2 regions of the Blautia fusiformis genome follow, and region 1 is predicted to be linked to the other one. Evidence: predicted binding sites of a transcription regulator. Region 1 holds the regulator's gene; the other holds the start of a gene.
What was found. The regulator Rex, encoded in region 1, represses fermentation and respiration genes when NADH is low (regulators of the CRP and FNR family bind a similar motif). The targets are predictions, from matches to a motif close to ATTGTTAANTANTTAACAAT.
Positions count from the first base shown of each region.

Region 2: a site for Rex is predicted at 9,483-9,502, ahead of gap (type I glyceraldehyde-3-phosphate dehydrogenase). Genes of this name have one in related genera too.

Region 1 covers NZ_JAJEPT010000007.1:74,140-85,179, reverse strand. Annotated here, with positions in the region: gene alr (alanine racemase) at 1-1,116, opposite strand, end outside; gene LKD46_RS07920 (bifunctional ADP-dependent NAD(P)H-hydrate dehydratase/NAD(P)H-hydrate epimerase) at 1,113-2,630, opposite strand; gene LKD46_RS07915 (redox-sensing transcriptional repressor Rex) at 2,692-3,339, opposite strand; gene abc-f (ribosomal protection-like ABC-F family protein) at 3,554-5,470, shown strand; gene LKD46_RS07905 (pyridoxamine kinase) at 5,501-6,367, opposite strand; gene pdxR (MocR-like pyridoxine biosynthesis transcription factor PdxR) at 6,460-7,776, shown strand; gene LKD46_RS07895 (precorrin-8X methylmutase) at 7,773-8,414, opposite strand; gene LKD46_RS07890 (cobyric acid synthase) at 8,417-9,937, opposite strand; gene cobD (threonine-phosphate decarboxylase CobD) at 9,922-10,974, opposite strand; gene cbiB (adenosylcobinamide-phosphate synthase CbiB) at 11,002-11,040, opposite strand, start outside.
Region 2 covers NZ_JAJEPT010000001.1:232,639-243,678, reverse strand. Annotated here, with positions in the region: gene LKD46_RS01250 (MATE family efflux transporter) at 1-865, opposite strand, end outside; gene gpmI (2,3-bisphosphoglycerate-independent phosphoglycerate mutase) at 1,123-2,664, opposite strand; gene LKD46_RS01240 (homoserine dehydrogenase) at 2,876-4,171, opposite strand; gene LKD46_RS01235 (Mbeg1-like protein) at 4,225-5,343, opposite strand; gene LKD46_RS01230 (hypothetical protein) at 5,527-5,748, opposite strand; gene LKD46_RS01225 (helix-turn-helix domain-containing protein) at 5,880-6,128, shown strand; gene tpiA (triose-phosphate isomerase) at 6,244-6,993, opposite strand; gene LKD46_RS01215 (phosphoglycerate kinase) at 7,038-8,234, opposite strand; gene gap (type I glyceraldehyde-3-phosphate dehydrogenase) at 8,420-9,439, opposite strand; gene LKD46_RS01205 (histidinol-phosphatase HisJ family protein) at 9,745-10,563, shown strand; gene LKD46_RS01200 (alpha-amylase family glycosyl hydrolase) at 10,639-11,040, shown strand, end outside.

The sequences.
Region 1 (11,040 bases):
CCGCGGAACACGTTTACTGATCCCACAGACAAATTCATAGGAAAATCTTCCGGAAAGATCTCCCAGTGTCTCCACACTGATAAATTCCTCTCCATCTCTTCCCATCAGGGTGACCTCGTCCCCGGCCTTCACCTCCGGGATATCTGTGACATCAACCATAAACTGATCCATGCAGACCCGTCCGAGGATCGGAGCTTTTTTGCCCCGGATCAGGACCCAGCCCTTATTGGAAAGCTGTCTCGGATAGCCATCTGCATAACCTACGGGGATCGTTGCCATTCTGGTAAAGCGTTCTGTAACAAACGTTCCTCCATAGCTTACCGCTGTTCCACGTTCCACATTTTTCACATAGGATACATGACTTTTCAGCTCCATTGCAGGTGTCAGCTTCACAATATCACGTTCTACCTCCTCTGACGGATAAATACCGTAAATGGTGATGCCAGCACGAACGACATTGAGATTTGCTTCCGGAACACGGATGATACCTGCACTGTTGGAGCAGTGACGTACCGGAATATGAACACCTCTTTTTTCCAGAAGCTCTGCAAAACGGAGATAACGGTCCAGCTGCACCAGTGCAGGAGAACGGTCGGTCTCATCCGCCCTGGCAAAATGGGTAAACATTCCCTCGATCACCAGATTCGGGATTTTTGAGATTTTTTCGATCTTTATCGCATTTTCCGGAATATCCGCATATCCGATCCTTGTCATTCCCGTATCCAGAGCCAGATGAATATGTACATTTTTTCCAATGCGTGCACCTGCTTTTGCATATTCTGCCGCTGTATTAAGATCCGATATGGTGATTCGGATATCATTGGCTGCAAGTTCCTCATAATATTCCTCAAATACAAGGCCAAGGATCAGGACAGGCTTGGTGATCCCTGCATGCCGAAGTTCCAGTGCCTCCTCTGCAGTAGCTGTTGCAAATCCCCAGATATAGTCATAGTCCTGGATCAGACGGGCAATAGCTCTGGCACCATGGCCATAACCGTCCGCCTTGATCACAGCGATGATCTTTGTCCCTTCTTTGACATTTTTATGCATTTCCTCAAAATTGTGGGCAATGGCATCCAGTGATACCAGTGCTTTTACTCTCTCGTATTTTTTCATAATTCCGACTCCTCTTCACCTATAGCTAATGCCTTGGGCAGATATTCTATGATATCTCCTGCCAGCATACTGCGCTTTCCTTTTTCAGCGGCTGCAAGATCACCGCAAAGTCCGTGAAGATAAACACCTAACGCGGCCTTTAAAACCATGGGAGGCTGTTCCTCCGTTTTCAGATACATACATAACACTGCTGCCAGGATCCCGGAAAGCACATCTCCGCTTCCTGCAGTTGCCATTCCGGAATTACCGGAAAGATTCAGATACATCTGGCTTTTCTCATCTGCGATCACCGTACATGCATCCTTCAATACGCACACAGAGCCTGTTTCCGCAGCACATTTCAGTGCAATATCTGCGATCTCATGCTGGATCTCCTGGATCGTTCTGCCACTGAGCCGGCTCATTTCTCCGATATGCGGTGTCAGGACTACATGCTCTCCCAGATACTGATACCACTGTGGATGTGCAGCCAGAAGGTTCAGGCCGTCCGCATCCAGGATCAGCGGCTTTTTCTCCCGGGCAGCCGCCGTGAGAAACCACTGTTCTCTCTCACGGCTGGCCACTGATGTTCCAAGTCCCGGTCCGATCACGATCACATCACACCAGGATAGAAGCTGTTCATTGGATTCCTGATCAAAGCGGCTGCAGACCATAGCCTCCGGAAGGAGTATCTGCAGTGGGATCCTGTTGGCTTCCACAGTCTGGATCTTTACCATTCCCGCACCGGCACGAAGTGCTGCACTGGCGCTTAAATAAGCGGCTCCGCACATTCCCTCACTTCCGGTCACAAAGAGCACTTTTCCGAAGGTACCCTTGTTTCCGCCGGGATCACGTTCCGGAAACAGCTTCAGATCTTTATTTTCCAGACAGGCGGCAGATGCAGTCACAGCTTCTTGCTCATAGATCCCGATATCGGCGGTAACGATCCTTCCTGCATACAGTCTTCCCGGATAAAAGCAAAGACCTCTTTTCCGGTAGGCAAATGTGACAGTCAGATCGGCGCTGAAGGCAATTCCCATTTCCAGGCCAGTATCTCCGTTCACTCCTGACGGGATGTCAACTGCGATCTTTTTGGCCCTCGCACTGTTCATCTCATGGATGATATCAGCATAATGCCCCTCGATCGGACGCGTCAGGCCTACCCCAAACACGGCATCTACTATAGTAGTATATTCACTCCACTGCGGGTTATTCACCTCCGGGACACGATAACCGGAAGCGATCTTATACTGAAGAGCAGTCTCTCTGGTCATTTTATCTTTGTTTCCGACCATATAAAACTCTACCCGGATCCCCTTCAGATGGAACAATCTGGCAACAGCGATACCGTCACCGCCATTATTTCCGCTTCCGCAGACTACCAGGATCCTTTCGTCCTTCTGGAGATACTTTTCTGTTTCCTCTACCACCTTCAGTGCTGCCCGCTCCATCAGAACCTCGGAGGGAACTCCGATCTCACGGATCGTTGTGGAGTCCAGATCCTTCATTTCTTTGCAGGTAACAAGCTTCTTCATTCTGTCTTCTGCCTCCCCTCTGTCATAGAGAAAGCTGCCGTTTCCGGCAGCTTAACAATTCTTACTTATCCACATGTTCCTGCCTGTATTTACTGAGATTATAAGACAGTGTCATCAGACTCTCGGAAAGATGAACGTTCTCTACGATCACATCATCCGGTGTCTCAAGATCGAGATGTGCAAAATTCCAGATTGCCTTGATCCCGTTCTCCACCAGGATATCCGCCATTTCCTTGGCTTTATTCTTGGGAAGTGTCAGAATCGCGATCTCCACGTTATTCTCTCTCAGGAAAAACGGAAGCTCACTGAGCATTTGGATCTCAAGTCCACGGACTGCGATGCCCTCAAGCACAGGATTTACGTCAAAGATACCAACCAGCCTGAACCCGCGCTTCTCAAAATCCACATAATTGGCAAGTGCCTGTCCCAGATTACCGGCACCCAGGATGATCATCGGATGAACGGTATCCAGTCCCAGGATCTTACCGATCTCTGTATAAAGATAGTGTACATTATAGCCATACCCCTGCTGCCCAAAACCGCCAAAATTATTAAGATCCTGACGGATCTGAGAAGCTGTGGTATGCATCTTCTTACTTAATTCATTGGAAGAAATACGTTCTACATTATCTTCCATCAGCTCTCCTAAGTAGCGGTAATAGCGTGGCAGACGCTTAATCACCGCTTTCGAGATTTGTTTTGTCTCCACGATAGTTTTCCTCCTTACCTTACACTAGGTTAATTATAACGAATTGACATTTTCCTGTCAATTAAAGTTGTCTATTCTGTACAAATTTCTTTATATTTTTTCTAATAATTGATTTTTTCTTTGAAATCCCGGCAGTTTCCGTTATAATAGGTGGAGGATTTTTCCCTGTTCAGACATAAACAGGGGTGATTCTTTATACAGGAGGACAGTTTTTATGATTTTATCATGTCAGAATATATGCAAGGCCTTTGGCGAAAAAGTAATTTTAAATGATGCATCCTTTCACATTGAAGACCGTGAAAAGGCTGCTCTGATCGGCTGCAACGGTGCAGGAAAGACCACACTGCTGCGTATCATCATGCAGGAGCTTTCTGCTGATTCCGGTACCGTGGTGCTTGCCCGGGATAAAAATATCGGCTATCTTGCCCAGTACCAGGATATCCACGGACATCATACCATCTACGAAGAGCTTCTTACCACCAAGCAGCACATCATCGATATGGAACGCCGTATCCGCAATATGGAACAGGAAATGAACACGGTGACCGGTGATGAGCTGAACCGTCTGATGGAAACCTATACCCGCCTGACCCATCAGTTTGAGCTGGAGAACGGATACGCTTACAAAAGTGAGCTGACCGGTGTCTTAAAGGGTCTCGGCTTCACGGAGGAAGATTATGACAAGCAGATTGAAACTCTTTCCGGCGGTCAGAAAACCCGCGTGGCGCTGGGCAAGATGCTTCTTTCCAAGCCGGATATCCTGCTTCTGGATGAGCCAACCAATCACCTGGATATGGAAAGCATATCCTGGCTGGAAACTTATCTTCTGAATTATCCGGGAGCTGTTTTTATCGTCTCCCATGACCGTTATTTTCTGGATAAGGTGGTCACCAAGGTCATTGAGATCGAAGCCGGACAGACCCGCGTATACAGCGGCAACTACTCTGCCTATGCTCTCAAGAAGGCTCAGCTTCGTGACGCACAGTACAAGGCATACTTAAATCAGCAGCGGGATATCAAGCATCAGGAAGCCGTTATCGCCAAGCTGAAATCCTTTAACCGTGAAAAATCCATCAAACGTGCGGAAAGCCGTGAAAAAATGCTGGACCGTGTACAGAGAATTGAAAAACCTCTTGAGCTCCAGGACCGGATGCGTATCTCGCTGGAACCACGGGTGTTAAGCGGAAACGATGTGCTCCACGTGGAAGCGCTTTCCAAGGCCTTTCCGGGACAGACCCTGTTCTCCGATATCTCCTTTGATATCAAACGCGGCGAGCGTGTGGCACTGATCGGAAACAACGGAACCGGAAAGACCACCATGCTGAAGATCATCAACGGTCTTATTGAGGCAGATGCCGGCAAATTTTCCCTTGGTTCCAAGGTGCAGATCGGTTATTACGATCAGGAACATCATGTTCTGCATATGGACAAAACGATTTTCCAGGAGATCTCCGATACTTATCCGACTCTCACAGAGACCGAGATCCGAAATATGCTTGCCGCATTTCTCTTTACCGGAGATGATGTTTTCAAGGAGATCTCCGCACTTTCCGGTGGAGAAAGAGGCCGTGTTTCCCTTGCAAAGCTGATGCTTTCCGAAGCCAACTTCCTGATCCTTGACGAGCCTACCAACCATCTGGATATTGCCTCCAAGGAGATCCTGGAGGAAGCACTGGTCAGCTACACCGGTACAGTCCTTTATGTATCCCATGACCGTTACTTTATCAATCAGACTGCGACCAGGATCATGGAGCTGACAAACCAGGCAGTGGTAAATTACATCGGTGATTATGATTACTATCTGGAAAAGAAGGAGGAGCTGACCAGTACCTATGCACCGGGAAGCACTTCTCCGGAGGCACCTGCAGAAGAAAAAGCGGTTTCCGAGAACAAGCTTTCCTGGCAGCAGATGAAGGAAGAACAGGCAAAGAAACGAAAACGGGAAGCCGAGCTAAAAAAAGTCGAAGCCCGTATCGAAGAGCTGGAAACAAGAGACAGCGAGATCGACGAAACCATGGTCCTTCCGGATGTCTGCACCAATGTAGCGGAATGTACAAAGCTGAGCCGCGAAAAAGCATCCATCGCTGAAGAACTGGAAGAACTTTATGAAAAATGGGAAGAGCTGGCCTGACGGTCAGCTCTTTTTTATCCCCTTATGTTTTTATGGAAGCAGCATGCCGAGATGCTGTTCAAAGCATACACCATCGTTACGGTCTGTTCCTTCCTCCACCGCATCCCGGATCGATGCCGAGATAAAATCCACGGCCAGCTCTGCACAGGTTTTCATGGAATATCTTTTTACCAGCCCTGCACTGAGCACGGATGCAAAAAGATCTCCTGTCCCGGAATAGCTTCCGCCGGATTTCTCTGCAAATACCCAGGAGCTGTTTCCGTTTTCCAGGACAAGATTCCCCATTTTCAGAGGCTGCCCCTCCTCCCTGTGATCCACTCCGGTGATCACAACGGCAGGAAGTGAAAATTTCCGGGCAAGTCCGCACCCGATCTCCCGGATTTCTTCCATCCGCCGGGCCTCTGATGCCTTTTGCAGTTCCTTCCAGATCTCCTCCATTTTTTCTTTTCCGTAGAGAAGAAGGAGGGCTTCCGTAAGGTTCGGTGTGATCACATAGGAACGACGTGTCAGTTCGCAGAACCGGCTACGAAGCTCTTCTGTATAGATCGGATAAACCGCGCCGTCATCCCCCATCACCGGATCTGTAAGGATCAGAGTATCCTTCCCTGCAAACGCATCCATAAATTTCAGGATCCTGTCTGCCTGCTTATCGTCAGAAAGAAATCCTGTATAGATCCCATCCGGGAAAAATCCTCTTTTTTTCCACTGCTCCATATATGGTTCCATATGCTCTGTGAAATCCTCACAGAAATAACTTTCATAACCGGTCTGGTTGCTTAAAACAGCGGTGGGAAGTGGACACGCCTGGACTCCCATCACCGAGATCACCGGGATCGCTGCTGTCAGTGAACATTTCCCCAGCCCGGAAAGATCATTGATCACTGCTATTTTTTTCATGGTAATTCTCCAGTCTTGAGTTTTTTTCTGTAATATTATAGAATGAACTGTCAGGTTTACGCAATCATTTTTGGAAGGAAATCATCATACTTATGTTAAATATATCTGCAGAACACAAAAAAGAACACCTTTATCTGGAGGTTTATCACTATTACCGGAAACTGATCCTGGAAGGCCGTCTCCTTCCCGGAAGCAAAATGCCCTCCCTCCGCAAATGCGCCCAGGAGCTGAAGCTGAGCCGTACCACCATCGAAAATGCCTATCTTCTGCTGGCAGCAGACGGCTATATCATCGCCAGGGCACAGAGCGGCTATTATGTCACCGGCATTGCTTCCAAGCAGCATCTGCTTACCCCCGAAAAACAGGATAAGGATATCACGCCCTGCCTTTATGATTTTGCTTCTTCCGGTGTTGACCGGGAAAGCTTCCGTTTTGATCTGTGGCAGCGTTACATCAAAAGTGCCCTCCGCCAGGGCGACCGTATGCTTTCTTATGGCGAACCCCAGGGCGAAAGCGATTTCCGGGAGGTTCTCGCAGACTATATCCGGGAACGCAGAAATGTGATCTGCTCCCCGGATGACATTGTAGTAGGGGCCGGTCTCCAGCCCCTTCTCCAGATCCTCTGCCCTCTGATCCATGAACGGAAAACCGTTTCGTTCCCCACACCATCCTTCACCACATGCAGCACCATCTTTCAGGATTACGGCTTTGATGTCCATTACCGGGACAAAAGCTGCGATGTGATCTATGTTTCTCCTGCTCACATGACGAAATGGGGCGAGATCATGCCGGTAAAACGACGCCTGGAGCTGATCCGTCATGCGGAGATCAATGACCATCTGATCATTGAGGATGATTTCGAAAACGAATTTGTTTATTTCCAGAAACCGACGCCTTCACTTTTCGGCCTTGCAGGTGGTGAAAACGTTGTCTATATCGGTTCCTTTTCCAGGCTGCTGCTGCCCTCCATCCGTGTCAGCTTCATGGTACTGCCGCGCTCTCTCCGGGAAAAATATACAAAAAAAGCAGCCTTTTATAATCAGACTGCTTCCAAGGCAGAACAGATTGCACTCTGCCAGTTTATCCGCGACGGGCATCTGGCTTCCCAGACAAGAAAGCTCCGCCGCCTTTATTCCCAGAAGCTGAAGGCTCTTTCCCAGGCTGTCCGGGAAACCTTCGGCCAGGACTGCCAGATCCAAACAGGAGCCGCAGGAACCAGCCTTGCCCTTACTCTTCCCTGTTCTCTCACAGGCAGTGAACTGACAGACAGAGCCCGGAACCGTGGTCTGGGACTGGAGGTTCTCAGAGAAAACGGAGCCGAGGTCACCCTGGTCCTCTCCTGCTCCTCCATTCCATCCAAGGATTTTCTGCCTGCCTGTCAGCTTCTGAAGGATGTTACCGGCTCCTAATCTCTCCGGTTATCGATCATGTAGAGCAGGGCATTTACAATGCACGCAGCAATATTGCTTCCACCCTTGCGTCCTTTTGCCACAATATAAGGCACATCTGCGTGCATAATCAGCTCCTTGGACTGCACAACATTCACAAAGCCTACCGGCACACCGATGATCAGCTCAGGAGAAAGCTTTCCGTTCTCAATAAGCTCATAAAGACGTACCAGTGCGGTAGGTGCGTTTCCAATGGCAAAGATCAGCTTTTTATCCATCTCTGCTGCCTTGTCCATGCTGGCTGTGGCTCTGGTAGTCCCGTTCTTTTTTGCAAGGGCTGCCACATCCTCATCGGACATGAAGCAGTAAGCCTCACCGCCGTAGCGGGCAAGTGCACGCTTGTTGATCCCAGCCTTTGCCATCTGGGTATCTGTGACGATGCAGGCGCCGTTGCGGATGGCGTCCATGGCCATCTCCACTGCCCCCTCCGAGAAGCAGAGATTTTTTGCATAATCAAAATCTGCGCTTGTGTGGATGCAGCGTTTTACGATCAGCTCTGTTCCCGGGATCAGGGGAGTATCCCCCAGCTCTTCTGTGATGATCTCAAAGCTTCTTTTTTCGATCTCCATGGGTTTTACATTTTCAAGCTCAACTTTCATTTCTATTCTTCCTCCGTAATCCCGTTTTCCAGTATCTCATAGATTTTTTTCATATCCAGATGCTTCCGCAGCTCTGCAGCCAGGATATCATACTGCTGTTCCTTAAATGCCGCAAAATCCACGCCTGTCATATTTTCCACATCAATACCTTTTTTCTCGCCGATCACGCGGATGATCGCCTCTGCAGATGCTTCCTTATCGAAAACGCCGTGGATATAGGTTCCGCACACATTTCCCGCAAAAGCACCCTCTTCTTTTTTCTTACCGCTGACGCTGTCTGTGATCTTCGTGGCTGTTCCTGCATTGTCCTTCAGGATGCTTTCGCCCATATGGATCTCATAGCCCTCGATCTCCGCACCGGAAAGAGGAGCAAACACACCGGACAGCTGACCGAAATGCCCCTGCACCCTGGTCCTGGTTTTCTTTTCGGCAAATACCGTTTCCATAGGAAGAAGTCCCATTCCTTTCATAGAACCGCCATTTTCAACTCCATGAGGGTCGCTTAAGGTTTCACCCAGCATCTGATAGCCACCGCAGACACCAAAGATCAGCTTGCCTCTGGAGGCTTCCTTAAGAACTGCTGCCTCCATTCCGCTTTCCCGCATCCAGATCAGATCACCCATGGTGTTCTTGGTTCCAGGAAGGATGATCATGTCCGGAGAGTGAAGATCTCTCGGGTGTTTTACATAGCGGAGAGAAACTCCGGGAATGCTCTCAAAAGGATTAAAATCCGTAAAGTTGGAGATCCTTGGTGTACGGACCACTGCGATATCAATGACACCGGCTTCCTGCTTCCGGTCAAAACGCTCCGTCAGGCTGTCCTCATCCTCCACCTGGATATCCAGATAAGGCGCCACACCCACCACCGGGATCCCGCTTCTTTCCTCAAGCATGACAACACCAGGGTCCAGAATAGTCTTATCTCCGCGGAATTTGTTGATGATCAGCCCCTTTACCATAGCCTTCTCATCGTCCTCCAGAAGCTCTACCGTACCGATCAGCTGGGCAAAAACACCTCCACGGTCAATATCTCCCACAAGAAGGACCGGTGCCTTGGCCATCTTTGCCATACCCATATTTACAATATCCTCATCCTTGAGATTGATCTCGGCAGGACTTCCCGCACCTTCGATGACAATGATATCGTTTTCCGCTGCAAGAGCGTTGTATGCCTTCATCACATCCGGAACCAGGGTCTTCTTATATTTGAAATAATCCCTGGCACTCATGGTTCCAAGAACCTCTCCGTTTACGATCACCTGGGAGCCTACATCATTGGTAGGCTTCAGAAGGATGGGATTCATCAGGACAGACGGCCGGATCCCGGCTGCCTCTGCCTGCATGACCTGGGCCCGTCCCATCTCAAGACCATCCTCTGTGATAAAGGAATTCAGTGCCATATTTTGTGATTTAAAAGGAGCCACACGATATCCATCCTGCTTAAAGATCCTGCAAAGTCCCGCAGCCAGTAGGCTTTTTCCGGCATTGGACATGGTTCCCTGTACCATTATTGCTTTTGCCATAATATACCTCCCTCAAGTACTTCGATCAGTTTTACATTTTCTTCATGGCGCTTTACCGCGATCCGGTAATACCCCTTTGTAAGACCCGGATAATTGCTGCAGTCACGGATCAAGATCCGCTTACGCAGACAGAAGTCAAAGAGCTCCTCCGGTCCTTTAAAGAAAATATAATTTGCTTCCGACGGAAATACTTTATACCCAATGCGGACCAGCTCATCCTTCAGCCACTGTGCCTCCCGAAAAACAAGCTGTCTTCCCTCCTCTACATATTCCGTCTCTGTAAGTGCCTGGAGCCCGGCTGCCTGGGCCATGGTGGAAACATTCCATGGCTGAACGCAGAGCTCCATCCTTTCCATCAGCTTTCTGTCAGAACAGAGGCCATAGCCTAGCCGCACACCGGCCATGGCATATCTTTTTGTAAATGCCTTCAGGATAAAAAGATTATTGAACCCGGAAAGAGAACGCTTCAGAGAATACTCTTCCGGTTCCTTTACAAAATCGAGGAAACATTCATCTACCACCAGCAGGATATCCAGCTTTCTGCATTTTTCCAGGATCCTTTTCAGAAGCCTGTGGGGGATCAGCATGCCGGTAGGATTGTTGGGGTTACATAAGAAAGCCATATCCAGTCCCTTATGGAGGATATCCAGATATGCTTCACTGAGCACAAAACCGTCATTTTCCGTCAGCATGTAATATTCTAGCTCACAGCCTGTGCTGGCCAGAGCCTGTCCGTATTCCGCAAAAGTAGGCGCCGGGATCAGAGCCCGCTTTGGCTTTACTGCATGACAAAGCGTAAAGATCACTTCTGCCGCTCCGTTACCGCATATTACCTCTTCCGCTTTTACCCCTTCCGATTCTGCGATCCTTTCCCTGAGAACGCCGCATCCCACCTGGGGATACTGTGCAATATGATCCAGACTGTGGATAATGGCCTGCTTCACACTTTCCGGTGTTCCCAAAGGATTCAGATTTGCCGAAAAATCCAGGCAGTCTTTATGTTTATATACGTCTCCTCCATGTATGTGTTTTGTCATTGGTCATTCTCCTGTCTGTATTTATTGTTACCTTAATAACCCGAACCGGATCCCCGCACTGAGCAG
Region 2 (11,040 bases), on a different contig from region 1:
GTGCCACATATGCCTGGGTGAAGATCTGCTCGATCTTACTTCCTGCTGTAAACGCCGCCACCGCATAAGAGCCAAGCATATTTAAGGCTGACTGTACCATCATGGTTCCGATCGCCGTAATGGAATACTGCAGTCCCATTGGGATTCCCACACCGATCTGCTTGGCTGCGAGGTTACGTCTAAAATACCAGTCTTCTTTTTTCATACGGAGCTCCGGCACAAACTTCCAGATATATACCAGACATAAGACTCCTGAAACTCCCTGGGAAATAATGGTAGCCCAGGCTGCTCCAGGTGCTCCCAGCTTAAACACGATGATAAATACAAGGTCAAGCACAATATTCAGCATTGCAGATAAGATCAGAAAATACAGTGGTACCTTACTGTTTCCCAGTGCACGGAGGATACTGGCCAGGATATTATATAATGCCTGGGCAAAAATCCCTCCGCAGATGATCATAACGTAAGCATATGCATCCTTGAAAATATCATCCGGCGTATGCATAAATTTCAGAAGTGCATGCATACCTGTCATGCTGACTGCTGTCATCACTGCCGAGACCAGCGCTGTCAGGATCAGTGCATTTCCCACGGTCTGACGCATCTCATCCATTTTTCCCGCACCGTACTTCTGTGCAGTCAGTACGGTAAAACCGGCAGTAAGTCCCAGAAGAAAGCCTATGATCAAAAAGATGATAGTTCCTGTTGAGCCAACTGCCGCCAGTGCCTTTGTTCCTACAAATTTTCCTACAACCACCGCATCTACCATATTGTAGAACTGCTGAAATACATTACCAATAAATACCGGGATCGTAAATCCCAGGAGCACTTTTACCGGTTTTCCCTGTGTCATGTCTGTTTTCATGAAATCTTTTTTCCCCCCATTTAATTTGATCGTTCATAAACTTTGTGCTGCTTTTTGTTATTCTTTTTATTATTCTTTCTGTAACTTTACAGTTGCTCAAAAGTTACCTGTTTTTATGTATCAGAGGGATTATAGTTGAAATGGAATGATTTTACAAGATGATTTTGAAAATTTTTTTCATGTGTGGAAACAGAAACAATCGGATGAAAAAATCCCGGCAGATCCGTAAAAATCTGCCGGGATTCCGTGAAGCTTATTTATTTCTCAACAAGAAGAGACTCTCCTGTCATTTCCTTCGGCTGCTCCATACCCATAAGCTGGATCAGAGTCGGAACGATATCTGCAAGACATCCGTTCTCACGAAGTGTGTATTTCGGATCTGCGTTTACAAGGATAAACGGTACCGGGTTCGTTGTATGAGCTGTCCACGGCTCACCTGTTTCATAATTTACAAGCTGCTCTGCGTTACCATGGTCAGCGCAGATAAAGAGCTGTCCGTCAACCTCTTTGATCGCCTCTACAGCCTTACCAACACACGCATCAACAGTCTCAACAGCCTTGATCGCAGCTGCCTCAACACCTGTATGGCCAACCATATCCGGGTTCGCAAAGTTGATGATGATCACATCATATTTGTCAGATTTGATCGCCTCTACAAGCTTTTCACAAACCTCCGGTGCACTCATCTCCGGCTGCATATCGTAAGTCGGAACCTTCGGGGATTTTACAAGGATTCTGTCCTCTCCTTTGTTTGGTTCCTCAACACCACCGTTGAAGAAGAATGTAACATGTGCATATTTCTCTGTCTCGGCGATACGTGCCTGTGTCATATCGTGAGCTGCAAGGTACTCACCAAAGGTATTGTGAAGAAGAACCTTGTGGAATGCTACCAGCTTATTCTGGATGGTATCATCATACTCTGTGAAGCATACGAATGTGGTATCCAGTCTCTTTGCTCTCTCAAAGCCCTTAAAATCGTCATCACAGAAAGCTCTTGTGATCTCTCTTGCACGGTCCGGACGGAAGTTGAAGAATACAACGGAATCCTTATCGGAAATAGTTGCAACCGGTTTGCCGTCCTTCTCGATAACAGTCGGAAGCACAAATTCATCTGTCTTGTCATCATCATAGGAAGCCTGAACTGCTGCTGCAGCATCTGTTCCCTTTACGCCTTCGCCCTGTGTAAGAGCTTTATATGCAAGCTCAACACGATCCCAGCGGTTATCACGATCCATTGCATAATAACGTCCGGAGATCACACCGATCTCACCAACGCCGATCTCTTTCATTTTAGCTTCCAGCTGCTCTACAAACTCTTTACCGGATGCAGGCGGTGTGTCACGTCCATCCAGGAAGCAGTGTACGTAAACTTTCTTGAGTCCCTCTCTCTTTGCCATCTCAAGAAGTCCGTAGAGATGTGTATTGTGGCTGTGTACTCCACCGTCAGAAAGAAGTCCCATAAAATGGATCGCGGAATCGTTGTCTTTTGCATTCTTCATAGCAGTAAGAAGTGCCTCATTCTTGAAGAAATCGCCGTCCTGGATCTCTTTTGTGATCCTTGTAAGCTCCTGGTATACGATACGGCCTGCGCCCATGTTCATATGACCAACCTCGGAGTTACCCATCTGTCCGTCCGGAAGACCTACCGCAAGACCGCTGGCATTGCCTTTTACAAACGGATAATCTTTCATGAGTCCGTCCATAACCGGTGTTTTTGCCTCATATACAGCATTTCCGTCATGTCTGTCATTGAGTCCGTATCCATCAAGGATCATTAAAACTGTTGGTTTTTTGCTCATAATTTTCCCCTTCTTATCTTTGATCGAAAATCTGTCCGGCACAGCTCTTCACTGATTCTGAAACCCTCTGTACCATTCAGGATTCTTTTGTTTTCCATTTTATATAGTACCAAAATCCAGAAATTTTGCAACGTTTTCTTTGACAAAAATTTGTCTGTTTTCAATTTCCCGACAACTGATACAGCTGATCTGTAAATTTACGCGAAAGATATTATTTCTGGTATACACGGATCATAGAAGAAATCTTTCTTACAGATGCGCTGTTTTCCAGTTCTTCCTTAACCTTAAAGAAAGCGCCCTCGCTTACAAGTTTGGTGATCACAACAACCTCTGCGGTATCCGGTCTCTTGCTTTCTTTCTGCATGATCTGTGCCACGCTTGCCTGATATTTTGCAAAATGCTCCAGGATTTCAGCCAGCACACCGCAGCGGTCCTCTACCTGCAGGCGGAGGAAATAACGGTTATGGGTATCTGCCATATTTTTTACCGGAAGTGTCTTATAGCAGGTGCAGCCTACTCTTCCGCAGCAATCTGCCTTCATATTACGGACTACCTCAAATACATCACCGGCAACCGCACTTGCTGTAGGAAGCTCACCTGCTCCACGTCCGTAGAACATGGTATCTCCTACTGCATCTCCGTGTACAAAAACCGCATTATAAGAATCATTGACGGATGCAAGGGGATGCTCTGCCGGGATCAGCATCGGGCAGACATAGGCCTCAACGCCGTCCTCCTGACAGCGTGCAACACCCAGAAGCTTGATCTCGCAGCCCATTTCTTTTGCGTAACGGATATCCTTTGCCGTGATCTTTGTGATTCCTTCTATATGAACATTATCAAGGGTAACTCTGGAATTAAAGGCAACTGATGCAAGGATGGCAACCTTTCTTCCAGCATCAATTCCCTCGATATCTGCAGTAGGATCTGCCTCTGCATATCCAAGTTCTGTAGCAAGAGCAAGAGCATCTGAAAATTCCATTCCCTCCTGGGACATCTTGGTAAGGATAAAGTTCGTAGTTCCGTTTACGATTCCCATAACTTCCGTTACATGGTTGGCCTCAAGACTGTTCTTCAACGGGCTGATGATCGGGATTCCTCCGGCAACTGCTGCCTCAAACAGAAAATCCTTCTGCGCTGCCCTGGCAGTTTCCAGGATCTCTTTTCCGTGGACTGCGATCAGATCCTTGTTTGCAGTTACAACGTTCTTGCCGTCTTTCAGTGCTGCAAGGATATAAGTACGTGCCGGCTCGATCCCGCCGATCAGCTCGATCACAATATCAATGGAAGGATCTCCCTCAATATCTGCCCAGTCTGTTGTAAGAACAGAAGGATCGTCTACCTTCCCGGACGCTTTCTCAAGGTTACGCACCAGGATCTTTGTGATCTTTACTTGGCATCCAAGCTTGGCTGTCATTTCCTGCTCCTGGCTTTTGATCACTTTATATACACCGGTTCCTACTGTTCCGAGACCAAGAAGGGCCGCATTTACGACTTTTTCGTTCATTTTCTGATGTCCCCTTTCCGTTTTTTCCAATTTTTATCAGAGTAACTCCTATGTTATGGCAGAAAACGCTTTTTGTCAAGTTCCGGCAGAGGAAGCAATTCCAGCCAGCTGCCAAAAAGTCCGGTGATCAGTTCCTGCACCATAGCTTTTGACTGTGGTTCCAGTTTATCCAGCTGGCGCACCATGGCAGCCAGACTTTTCAGGCCACCTTCCTGGATTTGGGAAATGGTATCTGCTCCGGTTGCTTCCAACACAGAAAAGAGTTCCCCGATGAGATGCTCTCTCTGCTTTTCATCCATATGGTCGATCCATTTATGAAGACTTCGATCTGACGCCGCAGCTCTTCTTGTCAAACTTTCTTTCTCTATAAAGGATGGCCCCATTACCTCCCAGGTAAAAGCATCATGCTGCAGGATTCCCTTCTGTGTACTGGCTACGATCCGCGGATCTTTCTGGTGGCTGAGCAACATACCGATCACAGATGCCTCGGGAATGATACGAGTGACTTTTGGCAAAACCCTTTCCACTCTTCCGGGACTGAAAAATCCTTCTGGAAAACCCGGGCCATCATTATCATAGACAGAAAGAAGCTTTTCCTGCAGGATGTCACTGCACTGCATCGCTGCATACATAGCCAGATTTCCGCCTTTGGAATGACCGCCGATCCGCAGCATGGACTGTATATAAGTTCCATGCGTTTCCAGATATCCCAACGCTTTTCTGTGCGAAGGAACAACTCCGTTGCTTAAGTTAAAATCCTCCTTCCATCCCACAATGGTATCATCGGTTCCCCGAAAGGAAATATATGTGGTTCCATCATCCAGTCCTATAGTCACTGCCGCAAACTGCTGAGCCTGACTGGAAAGGATTTCATTGACAAAGCCTCCTACTGTACATTTCCGGAATCTCTCCGCACAGGCCATTTTTTCAAGGAGCACCGGTGTATTCTGCAGAAATGCACTTTCTGCTTTCAGATCCTTCTTCATTTCCCGTCTGGAAAAAGCCGCAAAGAGTTCTTCTACAGAAAGAGTATTTCCGTTTTTTACTTCTGCCCTCTCATCCAGATCAAGATAGGAAAAACACGCCAGTATCAGATTGTCAACTTCATTAAAGGGTGACTGCTCAAAGGTAAGATCTCCTCTCCAGTCAAGATAATCCAGAATATTCCCCATAAAATCCTCCGCAAATGATCATATAAGCGTCTTACGCACAGCTACAGGCTTTCTTTCTATTATAATACGTAACGGCTGCATCACAACACAGCCATCTGATGCGTTTCTGCCGTTATCAGATAACCGTTTTCTGAAACGACATACCCTGCCAGATATTTATTGTTATCATACCATAAATCCTGATCATTTGCTCCTTTCATCCATTTTTTTTCTGAGATAAAGGATGTAATGAATGCAGCCGCAGGTAAAAGCCGGAAACAGTATCGACAGGCCTGCTGCTGACATCATATAGATCACTGCCCCTTTTCCGTCATCCGGTGTTCCTGCCACAAAGCAGTAGAACATGGTAGCTGAAAAATACAGTGTGATCACCACTGAAATTAAGATTTTAAAAAACTTCCTCATTGCTTCTCCTTTCTGTAGTGTCGATATAAGGACACTGTTGTGATTCCAATTTTACCTTCATAATAAGATTAATTCAAGGATGAATCGGACAGGATATATATCTGATAAAATATGACAGATTTTGGGTCACGATGAAGAAGCGTGGGATCACTCAGTATGATCTTTATGAACATTATCAGATCACCCGTTCACTTCTGGACAGACTTCGAAAAAATAAAAATGTTGAAATTTATACCATAGACAGGCTGTGTTCCATTCTCCACTGCGAGATCGAGGACATTGTGGAACACGTTCCCGAGCCTGACGAAAGGAACGAACATACAGAAAAAGCTTCAGAGAAAAACAATCCTTACTCTGAAGATAAGAAAAACTCTCTCTGACTGTGATCAGATGCAGCTTTTTTGTTAGCTGTGCTATCCGTGTCAGGGAGAGTTTTTCTGGTTTTTTTATAAAAAGATATAAAAAAAGGGGCCGAAGCCCCTTTTTAAGTGAATCTTATTTGTAGTTTACGATCTTTCCGAAATCTGGTTTCAGGGAAGCGCCACCTACAAGACCGCCATCGATGTCAGCCTGAGCGAATAAGTCAGGAGCTGTTGCAGCGTTTACAGATCCGCCGTACTGGATACGGATCTCTGCTGCTGTAGCATCATCATAGATCTCAGCGATGCATTTACGGATATCAGCGCAAACTTCCTGAGCCTGCTCTGTTGTAGCTGTCTTACCTGTTCCGATAGCCCAGATCGGCTCGTAAGCGATAACTGCTGTCTTAGCCTGATCAGCTGTAACACCCTGGAATCCAACCTTAACCTGCTGACGGATGAAGTCCATTGTTACGCCCTGCTCTCTCTGAGTAAGTGTCTCACCACAGCACATGATCGGTGTGATGCCATGCTCGAAAGCTTTGAGCATTTTTTTGTTAACGTCCTCGTTTGTCTCACCGAAGTACTCTCTTCTCTCGGAGTGTCCAAGTACAACGTACTTAACGCCTGCATCTACGAGCATAGCCGGAGCGATCTCACCTGTGTAAGCGCCTTTCTCCTCGAAGTACATGTTCTCAGCACCAACCTGGATGTTAGAACCTTTAGCTGCCTCAACAACAGGGATGATGTCGATAGCCGGTACGCAGAATACTACGTCAACTTCATCGTTAACAACAAGCGGTTTTAAAGTCTCAACAAGCTTTACAGCCTCGCTTGGTGTCATGTTCATTTTCCAGTTTCCAGCAATGATTTTCTTTCTTGCCATGGTTTTATCTCCTTTTTTGTGTTCTTGGAACACTTTATTTTTTATCAGTCTTTATCGTTAGCTGCTGCTACACCCGGAAGCTCTTTTCCCTCAAGGAACTCAAGAGAAGCACCGCCGCCTGTGGAGATGTGTGTCATCTTGTCGCCATATCCGAGGATATTTACAGCTGCTGCAGAATCACCGCCACCGATGATCGTTGTTGCATCTGTCTCAGCAAGAGCTTTGGCAACTGCTTCTGTACCATGAGCGAAGTTCGGCATCTCGAAGCATCCCATCGGTCCGTTCCATACAACAGTCTTGGCATCTTTTACAGCGTCTGCAAAAAGCTTCTCAGTCTCCGGTCCGATATCCATTCCTTCCCATCCGTCCGGAATCTCACCACGTTTTACAACCTGGATGTTGCAGTCGTTGGAGAAGTTATCACCGATTCTGTTATCTACAGGAAGAAGAAGCTTCACGCCCTTCTCCTCTGCTTTCTTCATCATGTCAAGAGCATACTGAAGGTAATCATCCTCGCAGAGGGATGTTCCGATATGTCCGCCCATAGCCTTGGAGAATGTATAGGACATACCACCACCGATGATCAGTGTATCTACCTTGTCAAGAAGGTTGTTGATTACAGAGATCTTGCTGGAAACCTTAGCACCGCCAAGAATTGCTACGAATGGTCTCTCCGGATTGTTTACAGCGTTTCCAAGAAAATCGATCTCTTTCTGCATCAGATATCCTACAACTGCTGTTTTTACATATTTGGTAACACCTACGTTAGAGCAGTGAGCTCTGTGAGCAGTTCCGAATGCATCATTTACAAATACATCACAGAGGGAAGCAAGATCTTCGCTGAACTTGTCTTCGTTCTTTGTCTCTTCTGCACGATAACGTGTGTTCTCAAGAAGAACTACATCGCCATCTTTCATCTCTGCTACAGCAGCTTTTGCGTTCGGTCCTACTACCTCAGGATCTGCTGCAAATTTTACTTCCTGGCCAAGAAGCTCAGAAAGACGAACTGCTACAGGTGCAAGAGAAAGCTCCGGTTTCGGCTCTCCCTTCGGTTTTCCAAGGTGGGAGCAAAGGATAACCTTTCCGCCGTCTGCGATCAGTTTCTTGATTGTAGGAAGAGCAGCTACAAGACGGTTCTCATCTGTGATCTTTCCATCCTGAAGCGGAACATTGAAGTCGCATCTTACAAGTACTTTCTGTCCTTTTACATTGATATCGTCAACACTTTTTTTGTTCAGCATCTCTATATCTCCTTAACTTTTATTTCTGCAAAAGCAGATGAATAAGGGCGAGCGGTATTGTTGTCCGCTCTGTTAACAGTCATTCCTCAGACATTTTTTTGTTTGGTCTTTTGGAAAAAAAGGGCCCGGTCCTCTTCAGACCGGACCCTTTCTGAGTCTATTCTTCTACACCCGTTCGCAGAAAATTAAGCGTTCAGAAGTTTTCCGAAGTGCTTGATTGTACGAACCATCTGGCTTGTGTAGGAGTTCTCGTTGTCATACCAGGAAACTACCTGAACCTCTGTTGTGCCATTCTCAAGTGGAAGTACCATTGTCTGAGTAGCATCGAAGAGGGAACCAAATCTCATACCAACGATATCGCTGGATACGATCTCATCCTCGTTGTATCCGAAGGACTCATTGGAAGCTGCTTTCATAGCTGCGTTGATCTGCTCTTTAGTAACGTTTCCTTCAACTACTGCTGTAAGGATTGTTGTAGAACCTGTTGGGGTAGGTACACGCTGTGCAGAACCGATAAGTTTGCCGTTAAGCTCTGGGATAACAAGTCCGATAGCTTTAGCAGCACCTGTGCTGTTCGGAACGATGTTAACTGCAGCTGCACGGGATCTTCTCAGATCGCCTTTTCTCTGCGGTCCGTCAAGTGTCATCTGATCGCCTGTGTAAGCGTGGATTGTGCACATGATACCGGATTTGATCGGTGCAAGATCGTTAAGAGCCTTAGCCATTGGTGCAAGGCAGTTTGTTGTACAGGAAGCTGCGGAGATGATCTTGTCCTCGTTTGTAAGACCCTGATGGTTTACGTTGTAAACGATTGTCTTAAGGTCGTTTCCAGCCGGAGCGGAAATAACTACGTGCTTAGCACCTGCATCGATATGAGCCTGAGCTTTGTCTTTGGATGTGTAGAAACCTGTGCACTCAAGAACTACGTCTACACCGATCTCTCCCCATGGAAGCTCTGCAGCGTTAGCCTTAGCATAGATTTTGATCTCTTTTCCGTCTACTGTGATGGAATCCTCGCCTGCTGTTACTTTATCAGCAAGAGCATATCTTCCCTGTGTAGAATCATATTTTAATAAGTGAGCAAGCATCTTAGGAGATGTAAGATCGTTGATTGCTACGATCTCAAATCCTTCTGCTCCAAACATCTGACGGAATGCAAGACGACCGATACGTCCAAAACCATTAATTGCAACTTTTACTGCCATGATAAATTCCTCCTATGAATTGAATGGTGATTTAAATCGTTCCTTTGTTAAAGAAACATCAACCTGTTTCATATTGTACCTAATTCCAAACAAAAATTCAAGAGCTATTTATAAAAAAGAACATTAAAATAAATATTAAGAAAATTTCTGAAAAATGTGCTATAATTCTCTGATAGAAAGTTCTGTCCTGCTGATTCCCAAAACGGATATCTATATTCCCGCTGGGAGTTTGACTTTCCCGGATTCATAACAGGCAGATACGATCATTGTCACAGAATATAAAGGCTTGAATATGGAGGTACAAAATGGACCAGAAAATTTTATGGGACTGCCATATGCACTCCTCTTTTTCCGCAGATTCCGATACGCCGATGGAAGAAATGATCCAGACTGCCGCAGACCAGGGTCTCACGGGAATCTGTTTTACTGAACATTTTGATCCGGATTATCCCGATACTCCGGAAAATCTTGATTTTTTCCTGAATATCCCTGCATACCGCCAGAAACTTGAGAGTCTTGCGGATGCTTTTAAAGACCAGATCCAGGTTAACTTCGGGATCGAGCTTGGACTTCAGCCTCAGCTTGCAGAATCTTTTTCCGATCTTCTGAAAGAAGTTCCCTTTGATTTCGTTATCGGTTCCTCCCATGTGGTGCACGGATACGATCCTTATTATCCTTCTTATTTTGAGGGCCGTAAGGAATCCGCATGCTACATGGAATATTTTGAATCCATCCTGGAAAATATCGCTGCTTTTGACGAGATGGATGTGTACGGACATATCGACTATGTAGTACGTTATGGTCCAAATCAGAACCGTCAGTATTCTTATGGAAGATATAAGGAGATCCTGGACGAGATCCTGCGGACATTGATCCGCAAAAATGTGGGAATCGAGCTGAACACAGGCGGTTATCACTACGGGCTTGGTGAACCGAATCCATGTGTCAATATTATCCGACGTTACCGTGAGCTTGGCGGTGAGATCATCACCATCGGTGCAGATGCCCATACTCCGGATAAGATCGGCTATGCTTTTGACAAGGCGGCTGATGTTCTCCGTGAATGTGGTTTTTCCTATTATGCTGTATTTAAAAACCGCCGTCCTGTTTTTCATAAGCTGTAGCTCTGTTTCTCTCTCCAGTGAGAGAGTTTACATTTTTATACCGAAAATATCATTTTATCTAAGGAGGAATTCTATATGTCAACAAAAAGACTCCAGAAAAAGAAAGCTGCCATGCAGGCAAAAAAAGAAAAGCAGCTGAAAAAAAATACCTCTGCTGCCGGCACCAGTTCCAGTGTTGCCAAATCTGTTGAAAATGCTAAAGCCGAAGTGAAAAAACTTGAAACCGTAAAGAAGGAAACGCTTAAAGTCGAAACCTCAAAAACCGAACCGATCAAAGTCGAGACTTCCAAGACCGAGCCGATCAAGGTCGAGACTTCCAAGACCGAACCGATCAAGGTCGAGACTTCCAAGACTGAGCCGATCAAGGTTGAGACTTCCAAGACCGAACCGATCAAGGTCGAGACTTCCAAGACTGAACCGATCAAGGTCGAGACTTCCAAGACTGAGCCGATCAAGGTTGAGACTTCCAAGACCGAG